DNA from 2 places in the Streptosporangium sp. NPDC006013 genome. Region 1 is predicted to be linked to the other one. Evidence: riboswitches for the same ligand, from Rfam matches in the RefSeq annotation. Region 1 holds a riboswitch; the other holds the start of a gene.
The links. A riboswitch is a leader RNA that binds a small molecule or an ion and turns the genes downstream of it on or off. The one in region 1 is predicted to bind glycine.

Region 1 (5,765 bases):
AGCGCCCGGGCGATCGCCACCCGCTGCAACTGCCCGCCGGAGAGCTCGCCGGGCAGCGCCCGCTCCCGGTCGGCCAGCCCGACCGCGGCGAGCAGCTCCCTGGCGCGGGCCCGGCGGTCGAAGCCCACCCTGCGCGGCAGCACGGGGGCGAGCACGTTGTCCAGCAGGCTCAGCGCCGGGAGCAGGTGGAAGCGCTGGAAGACGAAGCCCACCGCGCGCCGGTGCCGGTCGAGACCCCGGCGCCCGAGATCGTCGACGCGCTTCCCTCCGACGTGGATCTCGCCCCCGTCGGGGAGATCCATCGCACCGACGAGATGGAGGAGCGTGGACTTGCCCGCTCCCGAGGGCCCGGTGAACGCGACCGCCTGACCGGCCTCGACCTCCAGGCCGACCTCGTCGAGTGCCCTGGTGGAGCCATGGACGCGGCTGACGCCTCGCAGGCTGACTTCAACGCTCATGGCCGATACATTGTCACAATGTACGAGGGTCCGTGAAGCTCCTATCTTGTGACAATGTAGGAATCATGCCACTTAGCCATGCCGTGCTCACCCTGCTGGCCGACGGGCCCAGCCACGGCTACGAACTCAAGGCCCGGTTCGAGGCGGCGGTCGGCCCCCAGTGGGGCGGCCTCAACATCGGGCACCTGTACCAGATCCTGGACCGGCTGGTCAGGGACGGCCACGTGACCCGCAGCCACGTGACCCAGAGCGACCGCCCGGACAAGACGCTGTACCGGCTGACCGAGAGCGGCGCCGGTGAGCTGCGGGATTGGGCGGGCGCTCCCTGGGTCCGCTCGTCGGGGTTCCGGGACGAACTGTTCCTCAAGCTGCTCGCGGCCACCCGGCTGGGCACGGACGCACTCGGCTCGTTCGTGTCCGCTCAGCGCCAGGCCTACCTCTCGGACCTGGCGGCGCTGACACGCCTGCGCCGCGAACAGGACGACCCTCTGGTGTCCCTGCTCATCGACGCGGCCATCGCGCACACCAGAGCCGACCTGCAGATCGTCGACGGCGCCGAGGAGCGCCTGGCGGCGATGGCCACCGCCGGCGCGGACGTGCACGCCGTAAGGCCCGAGGGCGATGGTCTCCGGGCACTGGGCGAGGGGGCCTGATCCCGGCCGGCAGGCGCGAGGGGATTTCGCTCGGCCGGTGCGGGCGGTTAGGCTGGCCTGCGACACCGATGAACCCCGCGCGGGAGAGTGTCCTGACATCCAGGCCAGGACCCCTGAAGGAGCAAGCCCTCCCCGCGAACCTCTCAAGGCAAAGGACCGTGCGGGTAGGTGCCTCTGGAAAGCAGGTCCCACGACCTCGCCGAAGGTGAAAGTCCGGCAAAACCCGGATGAAACTCTCAGGCACCAATGACAGAGGGGGAGGATGATCTCATCTGTCCCTTGTCTGAGGTGCGAACATGTCCCGACCTACGCCGCTGCGCGGCGTGCACGAGTCCCTCGGCGCGACGCTGACCGACTTCGCGGGCTGGCTGATGCCGCTCCGCTACGGCAGCGAGTCCGCCGAGCACAACGCGGTCCGCCAGGCGGCCGGCCTGTTCGACCTCTCCCACATGGGTGAGATCTTCGTGACCGGCCCGCAGGCCGCCGAGGCCCTCGACTACGCGCTGGTCGGCCACCTCTCCGCGCTGGCGCCCGGCCGCGCCCGCTACACGATGATCGTCGACGCCGGGGGCGGTGTGCTGGACGACCTGATCGTCTACCGGCTGGCCCCCGAAGAGTTCATGGTCGTCGCCAACGCCTCCAACTACCCCCGGGTGGCCGCCGAGCTGACCGAGCGCGCCAAGGACTTCGACGCCGCGGTGCGGGACCGCTCCGAGGAGTACGCGCTGGTCGCCGTCCAGGGGCCGCGCTCGGTGGAGATCCTGAGCACTCTCACCGACGCCGACCTGGACGGGCTCGGGTACTACGCGGGCCTGCCCGCCGTGGTGGCCGGACACGAGGTCCTCGTCGCCCGCACCGGATACACCGGCGAGGACGGCTTCGAGCTGTTCGTCGCGGCCTCGGCGGCGGAACCCCTCTGGACCGCCCTCACCGAGGCGGGCGCGCCGCACGGGCTGGTCCCCGCCGGCCTGTCCGCGCGCGACACCCTCCGCCTGGAGGCGGGCATGCCGCTCTACGGCAACGAACTCTCCGCGGACCTCACTCCGTTCGACGCCGGGCTCGGCCGTGTGGTGAGGTTTGACAAGCCGGGCGACTTCGTCGGCCGGGCCGCCCTCGAACCGCTCAGGGACGTCCCACCGGCCCGTCGTCTGGTCGGCCTGGTCGCGAGCGGCCGCAGGGTGCCCCGGCACGGGTATCCGGTGGTGGTCGCCGATGACGGCACGGTCGCCGGGGAGGTCACCAGCGGGGCGCCCTCCCAGACACTGGGCAGGCCCATCGCCATGGCCTACGTGGACAGCGGCCTGTCGTCGGGGCTGGCCGTCGACATCCGGGGCAGCCGCGAGCCGGTCGAGGTCGTCGAACTGCCTTTCTACAGGAGGAAAAAATGAGCAGCATTCCCGAGGACCTGCGCTACACCAAGGAACACGAGTGGATCGGCGGCGTCGACGACGGCCTGACCCTCACCGTGGGCATCACCGCCTACGCCGCCGAGGCGCTGGGCGACGTGGTCTACGTGCAGGTACCCGAGGTCGGCGCGTCGATCGCCACCGGTGACGCCGTCGGCGAGGTCGAGTCGACCAAGTCGGTGAGTGACATCTTCGCGCCGGTCACCGGCGAGGTCATGGAGGTCAACCAGGCGGTCGTGGACGACCCCTCGCTGGTCAACAGCGACTCCTACGGCGACGGCTGGCTGTTCCGGGTACGTCTTGAGGGCTCCGCCGACGACCTGCTGTCGCCGGAGGAGTACACCGCGCTCACCTCGGGTGAGTCATAAGTTCGACGCCTCGCGTCACGGTCACGCGCGTCCCCGGGCGCGCGTGACCGTCCACGCTGGAAGGATTCAGATGACGATCAGTGTCTTCGATCTCTTCAAGATCGGAATCGGCCCGTCCAGCTCGCACACCGGCGGCCCGATGGCCGCCGCCCACAGGTTCGCCCGGGGCCTGCACCGGGACGGGCTGCTGGAGAAGACCGCGCGGGTGAGCGCCATCCTGTACGGCTCGCTCGGGCTGACCGGCAAGGGCCACGGCAGCGACAAGGCGGTGCTGCTCGGCCTGTCGGGCGAGAAACCCGAGCTGGTCGACGTCGACACGGTCGACGAGCGACTGGCCGCCATGCGCGCCTCGGGCACCGTCCGCCTGTACGGCTCCCACGAGATCCCCTTCGTCATCGGCGAGGACCTCGTCTTCGAACGCAAGATCTCGCTCCCCCACCACCCCAACGGCATGCGCTTCACCGCCCTGTCGGAGTCCGGCGAGACGCTGCGCGAGAAGGTCTACTACTCGGTGGGCGGCGGCTTCGTCGTCGACGAGAACGCCACCGGCGCCGACCGGATCAAACCCGACGACACGGTCCTGCCGTACCCCTTCACCACGGCCGCGGAGCTGCTCGCCCAGTGCGCGGAGACCGGGCTGTCGATCTCCGGGCTGATGCTGGAGAACGAACGGGCGTTCGGCCGCACCGAGGCCGAGATCCGCGCCCAGTTGCTCGTCCTGTGGCAGGTCATGAGCGAGTGCGTGCGACGGGGCATCGGCAAGGAGGGCGTGCTGCCCGGCGGCCTGAAGGTCCGCCGCCGCGCCCACCAGCTCCACCGGCAGCTGCGGAGCGAGCCGGGAGAGAAGGACTCGCTGCAGACGATGGACTGGGTCTCGCTGTTCGCCCTCGCGGTCAACGAGGAGAACGCCGCCGGCGGCCGGATCGTCACCGCGCCCACCAACGGCGCCGCGGGCATCATCCCCGCCGTGCTCACCTACTACGACCGCTTCGTCCGCGAATCCGATGACGAGGGGGTGATCCGCTTCCTGCTGACCGCGGGGGCGATCGGCGTGCTGTTCAAGGAGAACGCCTCCATCTCCGGGGCCGAGGTGGGCTGCCAGGGTGAGGTCGGCTCCGCCTGCTCGATGGCCGCCGCCGGGCTCACCGAGGTGATGGGCGGCACCCCCGAGCAGGTCGAGAACGCCGCCGAGATCGGCATCGAGCACAACCTGGGGCTGACCTGCGACCCGATCGGCGGCCTGGTGCAGATCCCGTGCATCGAGCGCAACGCCGTCGCCTCGATCAAGGCCATCGCCGCGGCCAGGATCGCGCTGCGCGGCGACGGCCGCCACTTCGTCTCGCTGGACAAGGCCATCAAGACGATGCGCGACACCGGCCGCGACATGCTCGACAAGTACAAGGAGACCAGCCGCGGCGGGCTCGCGGTGAACGTCATCGAGTGCTGAACGCCTCCCCGGATACGCGCTTCAGATGAGGAACGCCGCATAGAACTCGATCACCACCAAATTTCGCATCACATATGGGCCCCTCCCATCCCGCGCCTATGCTGGGTGGCCATGTCCGCGGGACTCGGGAGGTCGTGGTGGTAACGGGAACGCACCCGGCGGACCGTGCCTCGCGGGTGCTCCGTTTCTTCGGGGCACACTGGCTCTTCATCACCGCCCTGCTGGCCGGCGGCTGCCTGCGCGCCCTGGCCGTGCTCGGCTACCGGCCCGCCCTGTGGTTCTGGGCCGACTCCTTCGTCTACCTGAACGCCGGGCTCGACCCTCGCCCCCTGGAGTCCCGTCCTGCGGGCTACTCGCTGTTCCTGTGGATCCTCAAGCCGCTGGCCAGCGTCCAGGCCGTGGTCGTCGTCCAGCACCTGCTCGGGCTGGCCGTGGCGCTCTGCGTCTACCTGCTGCTGCGCAGGCTGGGCCGCCTGCCGGGATGGGGCGCGACGCTCGCCGCGCTGCCGGTGCTGCTGGACGCCCACCAGGTCCAGCTCGAACACCTCGTCATGGCGGACCTGCTCTTCCAGTTCCTGGCGGTGCTGGCGGTCACCCTGCTGCTGTGGCGGCAACGCCCGGCCGCCTGGGTCGCGGCGCTGGCCGGCCTGCTGCTGGCCGCCGCGACGGTCACCCGGACCATCGGGCTGCCGCTGATCGCCGTGGCGCTGGTCTGCCTGGTGATCCGCCGGGCCGGGTGGCGGGCGGTCGTCTCCGCGACCCTGACCGCCGCCATCGGCCTGGGCTCGTACGCCGCCTGGTTCGAATCCGAGCACGGCAGCTACGCGCTGACCCGGGGCAGCACCTTCCTGTGGGCACGGACGATGACCTTCGCCGACTGCGCCAGGATCCAGCCGACCGGCCCCGAGACGGCCCTGTGCCCCGTCGAACCGGTGGGACAGCGCGCGGCGCCGCCGGTCTACATCTGGGACGGCGCCTCACCGCTGAACAAGGTCAAGGGCAGCTGGGCCGAGCGCGACGCGCTCGCCGGCGCCTTCGCCACCCAGGCCATCAAGGCCCAGCCGCTGGACTTCCTGCGGGCGGGCCTCGACGACGCGGTCCACATCTTCGACTGGACCCGGCGCGTCTACCCGACCCCCGGACCGCAGAGCGCCTACATATTCCCCGACACGCTGCGCCCCTTCCCCACCGGGGCCGCCTCGCAGGGGAAGACCGCCGAGCAACTGACCGTGGCCTACCAGGGCGCCTCGGGAGCGCCGACGATGGCCGAGCCGTACGCGGGCTGGTTGCGCGGCTACCAGGAGTACGGCTTCGTGCGCGGCCCGTTCCTCGCGGTGATCTGCCTGATCGGCCTGGTCGGCGTGCTGATGCGGCTGCGGCGGCTCGGCGGCGCGGTGCTGCTGCCCTGGGCCGCGGGGACCATGCTGCTGATC
Region 2 (5,765 bases), on a different contig from region 1:
CGCTGAGCGGCCCGAGGGGCGATCTCCGGGTCGCCGGTGGCCAGCGCGTCACGCAGCGACCGTTCGGCCTCCGCCGCGTCCGTGGCGAGCCTGGCGAGGGCCATGTGCGCCGACGGGACGTAGGCGGGGTGGCCGGCGCCCAGCGCGGCCTGCCAGGCGGCGCGGGCCTGGTCGGCCATCCCCGCCCTTTCGAAGCTCCCCGCGAGCAGGCAGGCGGCCTGGGCGGCGAACTCCGGGTGCCCTGTCGCCAGTGCGGTGCGCGCGGCCGCGCGGGAGCCCGGCACGTCTCCGCGCTCCTGGAGCACCACGGCGAGGCCCACCGCCGCCTGTGCCCGATCGGGCTCGTCGGGGTCGGCGGCCAGCTCCGCGAAGATCACGGCGGCGCCGTCGAGGTCGCCGGACTCGGCCAGTCTTCGCGCGGTGTCCAAGGGACGGGTGTCCACCTCAGGCATGCAGGGTCCTTCCCGGATACGGAGACGCCCCGAGCCTAACGACTCGGGGCGCCGTCCGTCCTCCCGCATTCCCTACGGATACGTGGTTCTCGCGAGACGCGGGCCGCGGTGCGGATCAGTCTTCGTACGCCTCCAGGGGAGGGCAGGAGCACACCAGGTTGCGGTCGCCGTAGGCCTGGTCGATGCGGCGGACCGGCGACCAGTACTTGCCCTCGCGCAGCGAGGGCAGCGGGTAGGCCGCCTCGGTGCGGGTGTAGGGGTGCTCCCACTCGTCGGCGACGAGGCTGCCGGCCGTGTGCGGGGCGTTGCGCAGCGGGTTGTCGACCCTGTCGTAGGCGCCGGAGGCGACCTTCTCGATCTCACCGCGAATCGCGATCATCGCCTCGCAGAACCGGTCGAGCTCGGCCAGGTCCTCGCTCTCGGTCGGCTCGATCATCAGCGTGCCGGCCACCGGGAAGGACATGGTCGGCGCGTGGAACCCGTAGTCGACGAGGCGCTTGGCCACGTCGTCGACCGTCACCCCGGTCTCCTTGGTGATCTGGCGCAGATCGATGATGCACTCGTGGGCGACGAGGCCGCCGCGGCCGGTGTAGAGAACCGGGTAGTGGGGACCGAGCCTGCGGGCCAGATAGTTGGCCGACAGGATGGCCTGCTCGGTGGCCGCCTTCAGCCCGTCGGCACCCATCATCCGGATGTAGGCCCAGGAGATGGGCAGGATGCCCGCGGAGCCGTACGGGGCGGCCGAGACCGGGCCGACCGCCGAGCCGCCGCGCAGCGGGTGACCGGGCAGGTAGTCGGCCAGGTGGGCGCGGACCGCGACCGGGCCGACACCGGGGCCGCCGCCGCCGTGCGGGATGCAGAAGGTCTTGTGCAGGTTGAGGTGGGAGACGTCCGCCCCGAACTCGCCCGGCCTGGCCAGGCCGACGAGTGCGTTGAGGTTGGCGCCGTCGACGTAGACCTGCCCGCCGGCCTCGTGCACCAGCTCGCAGACATCGACGATCGTCTCCTCGTACACGCCGTGCGTGGACGGGTAGGTCACCATGATCGCGGCAAGCCGGTCGCGGTGCTTTTCGATCTTCGCGACGAGGTCGTCGAGGTCCACGTTGCCGTTGTCGTCGCAGGCGACCACGGCGACGCGCATGCCGGCCATCACCGCGCTGGCGGCGTTGGTACCGTGCGCGGACGAGGGGATCAGGCAGACGTCACGATCCGACTCGCCACGCGCCGTGTGGTAGGCGCGGATCGCCAGGAGGCCGGCGAACTCGCCCTGGGAGCCGGCGTTCGGCTGGATCGACACGGCGTCATAACCGGTGACCTCGGCCAGCCAGCGCTCCAGCTCCCCGATCAGCTCGGCGTAGCCCGCCGCCTGGTCCTCCGGCGCGTACGGGTGCAGCCCGGCGAACTCCGGCCAGGTGATCGGCTCCATCTCGGTGGTCGCGTTGAGCTTCATGGTGCAGGAGCCCAGCGGGATCATCGACCGGTCCAGCGCGACGTCCTTGTCCTGGAGCCTGCGCAGGTAGCGCAGCATGGCCGTCTCGGAGCGGTGGCTGTGGAAGACCGGGTGGGTGAGGTAGTCGCCGACCCGCGCCAGCGCGCCGGGCAGCGCGTCGTGCGCGGCGGCGTCCAGGTCGGCCAGCACGGTGCCGCTGACCTCGAAGGCGGCCAGGACCTGCTCCAGATGGAGAACCTCGGTCCTCTCGTCGCAGGTGACGCCCACGTGGTCGGCGTCGACCAGGCGCAGGTTGACGCCGTTCTCCCGGGCCGCGGCGACGACTCCGGCGGCACGCCCGGGCACGCGGGCGAGCACGGTGTCGAAGAAGGTGTCGTGGACCACCTCGACGCCGCCCTGGCGCAGCCCCTCGGCGAGCACGACGGCGTGCCGGTGGATGCGGCGGCCGATCCTGCGCAGGCCCTCGGGGCCGTGGTAGACGGCGTACATGCCGGCGATCACGGCGAGCAGCACCTGCGCGGTGCAGATGTTGCTGGTGGCCTTCTCCCGGCGGATGTGCTGCTCGCGGGTCTGGAGTGCGAGCCGGTAGGCGGGGCGTCCCTCGACATCCTGGGAGACGCCGACCAGGCGGCCGGGCAGCTGGCGCTGGAGGCCGTCACGGACCGCCATGTAGGCGGCGTGCGGACCGCCGAAGCCGAGGGGGACGCCGAAGCGCTGCGAGGAGCCGACCGCGATGTCGGCGCCGAGCTCGCCCGGCGCGGCCAGGAGGGTGAGGGCGAGCAGGTCGGCGGCGGCGACCACCTGGGCACCGCACGCGTGGGCGGCGTCGGCGATGGCGCGGAAGTCGCGAATCCTGCCGCTGGCGCCGGGGTACTGCACGAGCACGCCGAAGCAGTCGGGGAGCCCTCCGGTGAAGTCGCTCTCGACCAGCTCGATGCCGAGCGGCTCGGCACGGGTGCGCAACACCGCCTTGGTCTGCGGCAGCGCGTCGGCGTCGACCACGAACACCTTCGACGAGGTGCGGCCCGCGCGGCGGGCCAGGGTCATCGCCTCGGCCGCGGCGGTGGCCTCGTCCAGCAGGGAGGCCCCCGCGACGTCGAGGGCGGTCAGGTCGGAGACGACGGTCTGGAAGTTGATCAGGGCCTCCAGCCGGCCCTGGGAGATCTCCGGCTGGTAGGGCGTGTACGCGGTGTACCAGCCCGGGTTCTCCAGGAGGTTGCGGCGGATGACACCCGGGGTGATCGTGTCGTGGTAGCCCAGGCCGATCATCGAGGTGAGCACGGTGTTACGCCCGGCGAGGACCCGCAGCTCGGCGAGGGCCTCGGACTCCCCTGCCGCCGGGGGCAGACCCAGCCGGGCGAAGGAGCGGATCGCCTCGGGCACGGCCACCGCGACCAGGTCGGCGACGGAGGCGAATCCGACCGCCTCCAGCATGCGGGTCTGGGCGGCGTCGTCGGGCCCGATGTGACGGGTCGCGAACGGCGGAGGGGCGAGTTCGCTGAGCGATGACAGATCGGTCATGAGAAGCCTCTCGGGCGGGGTGGAGACCGGTGCTGGGCGCGGGCATATGCCGGTTCTCCCCCTCTGTCATCACGACTGTCATCACGACGTGGTCGCTACCTGAGAGCTTCACCTGCCCTTGCCGGGAGGCTTGCACCGTCGGTGAGACGCACCTGGCGGGCGCGTCTGCTTTCCAGAGTTGCCTCGTCCGTGCGGTACAGGGTGCCTGAGAGATTCCGGGGAGGTTGCTCCTTCGGCGCCCCGATCGCGGTCGGGGTCTCTCCCGCACAGGGTCAACGGCGAATCCGAGTTTACCCGGTTCGTCGTGCTCTGCGACGACGGGCCAACTCATCGGCCTGATGATCGCCTAAAGGGCCTCCGCCCGACTCCGCGCGTTCGCCGGGAAGATCCGCGAGAGAGCCCTCCACCTCCTGCCACACCCGTCCCAGCGCGATACCGAAGACTCCCTGGCCCCCCTGGAGCAGGTCGATGACCTCGTCCGGCGAGGTGCACTCGTAGACGCTCACCCCGTCGCTCATCAGAGTGATCTGGGCCAGGTCGTTGACGCCCCGCTCCCGCAGGTGCTGCACGGCGATGCGGATCTGCTGGAGGGAGACACCGGTGTCGAGAAGGCGCTTGACAACCTTGAGGACCAGAATGTCACGGAAGCCGTACAGCCTCTGGGAGCCGGAGCCGTGGGCGGCTCTCACGGTGGGCTCGACCAGGCCGGTGCGTGCCCAGTAGTCGAGTTGCCGGTAGGTGATTCCTGCCGCCGAACAGGCCGTCGGCCCCCTGTAGCCGATGTCGGCGGGCACTTTCACCGGTTGCCCGTCGAACAGCAGACCCTCTTCACCCGCGCGCTGACGTGCCGACTGGCGCCGTTCCGGGTCATCCTGGTCGGCGTTTCTACCCTCGCCGCTGCTGACCGCCACGCGGACCTCCGGCTTTCTCTCATCCCACGGCCTGATCTGGGGGTTTACGCACGACCGCAGGTTTCACTTGCACCGTAGGACTGGGGCCAAGTCCAGTCAACGACCCCACCCGGCGCGTCGTGAAGCGTAAATGCACCGAAATTCCTACCCCGCGCGGCCGAAGTCCTCGGGCGTGATCGTGTCAAGGAACTCCCTGAACTTCTCCACCTCGTCCTCCTGGTCGTCAGGGATGATCACCCCTGCCTCCCGTACCACATCCTCACTCGCGAAGATACGTGCACCGGTGCGAAGTGCCAAGGCGATCGAGTCGGAAGGGCGCGCGCTCACCTCGACCCCGTTGGAGAACACGAGATCCGCGAAGAAGATACCGTCGCGTAAGGCGACGATGTTGACAGTGTTCAACCTGACTCCGAGCCCTTCGAGCACGTCCCGGAACAGGTCATGGGTAAGTGGCCGGGGTGGTGGTTCCTCGGCCTGGGCCATGGCGATCGCCGTGGCTTCCGTCATGCCGATCCAGATAGGTAGGTAACGCTCCCCATGCGTCTCTTTCAGCAGGACGATCGGCTGGTTGGAGGGCATTTCAACTCGAACGCCCACGACCTCCATCTGCAACACGGGCTGCTCCGTCTTCGCTGGATTCCGACCGGTTTGTTCAACGTAACACTCGTGGGGGTACGAGTGCCTGGTCAGGCTCTCACCGGCCCAGTGCCCCACGGACTCCGGAACGCAGCAACGAGGCGTGCAATTCCAGCAGGAGACCGGAGATCTCCCTCGCCGTCTCGTCCGCCTGGTCGATCGCGCCGGGGCCGCGACGGCGCAGCAGCGGGGCGACGGCCTGTTCCACCAGCCCCGCCTCGCGTTCCGCGGCGGCCTTGACCGCCCGCAGGTGGCGGGCACGCAGGCCGAAGGCGGCCAGGGCGCCCACACTGCGGGCCACGACCAGTGCCTCGGCGTCGTAGTAGCGGGCCACGGCGGCCAGCAGACCGTAGTCCTCCAGCTCGGTGAGGGTCTCCTCGTCGAGCTCGGCGGCGGCGAGGAACTCCTCGCGGGTGAGGCGGACCTCGGGGGGCGCGTCGTCGGGGACGGCGCGCGGCCGGGCCGCCGGGCGCTCCTCGCGGTCGGCCGCCTCCAGATGATCCTTGATCACGCGCAGCGGCAGGTAGCGATCACGCTGCTCGCTGAGGATGTAGCGGAGCCGCTCGACGTCGGCGTAGGTGAACTTGCGATAGCCGGAGGGACTGCGCTCCGGCTCGATCAGCCCCTCGCCCTCCAGGAAGCGAATCTTGGAGATGCTGACGTCGGGGAACTCGCCCTGCAGGAGAGCGAGCACCTCCCCGATGCTCATGTGCGCACGAGCGGCCTGCGAGCTCATCATCCTCCAGCGGCGCCGCGGGTGAGGAAGACGAGGCGGAACTTACCGATCTGCACCTC

Region 2: linked by a shared signal. The riboswitch ahead of gcvP (aminomethyl-transferring glycine dehydrogenase) and the one ahead of gcvT (glycine cleavage system aminomethyltransferase GcvT) in region 1 are both predicted to bind glycine.

Annotation. Positions count from the first base shown of each region.
Region 1 covers NZ_JBEXUE010000153.1:11,651-17,415, reverse strand. The annotation lists gene ABZ260_RS23200 (ABC transporter ATP-binding protein) at 1-458, opposite strand, end outside; gene ABZ260_RS23195 (PadR family transcriptional regulator) at 524-1,111, shown strand; glycine riboswitch at 1,182-1,280, shown strand; glycine riboswitch at 1,283-1,367, shown strand; gene gcvT (glycine cleavage system aminomethyltransferase GcvT) at 1,408-2,499, shown strand; gene gcvH (glycine cleavage system protein GcvH) at 2,496-2,885, shown strand; gene ABZ260_RS23180 (L-serine ammonia-lyase) at 2,956-4,332, shown strand; gene ABZ260_RS23175 (hypothetical protein) at 4,470-5,765, shown strand, end outside.
Region 2 covers NZ_JBEXUE010000075.1:19,947-25,711, reverse strand. The annotation lists gene ABZ260_RS14525 (hypothetical protein) at 1-452, opposite strand, end outside; gene gcvP (aminomethyl-transferring glycine dehydrogenase) at 568-3,423, opposite strand; glycine riboswitch at 3,606-3,698, opposite strand; gene ABZ260_RS14515 (MerR family transcriptional regulator) at 3,714-4,334, opposite strand; gene ABZ260_RS14510 (bifunctional nuclease family protein) at 4,479-4,949, opposite strand; gene ABZ260_RS14505 (MerR family transcriptional regulator) at 5,029-5,706, opposite strand; gene ABZ260_RS14500 (FHA domain-containing protein) at 5,706-5,765, opposite strand, start outside.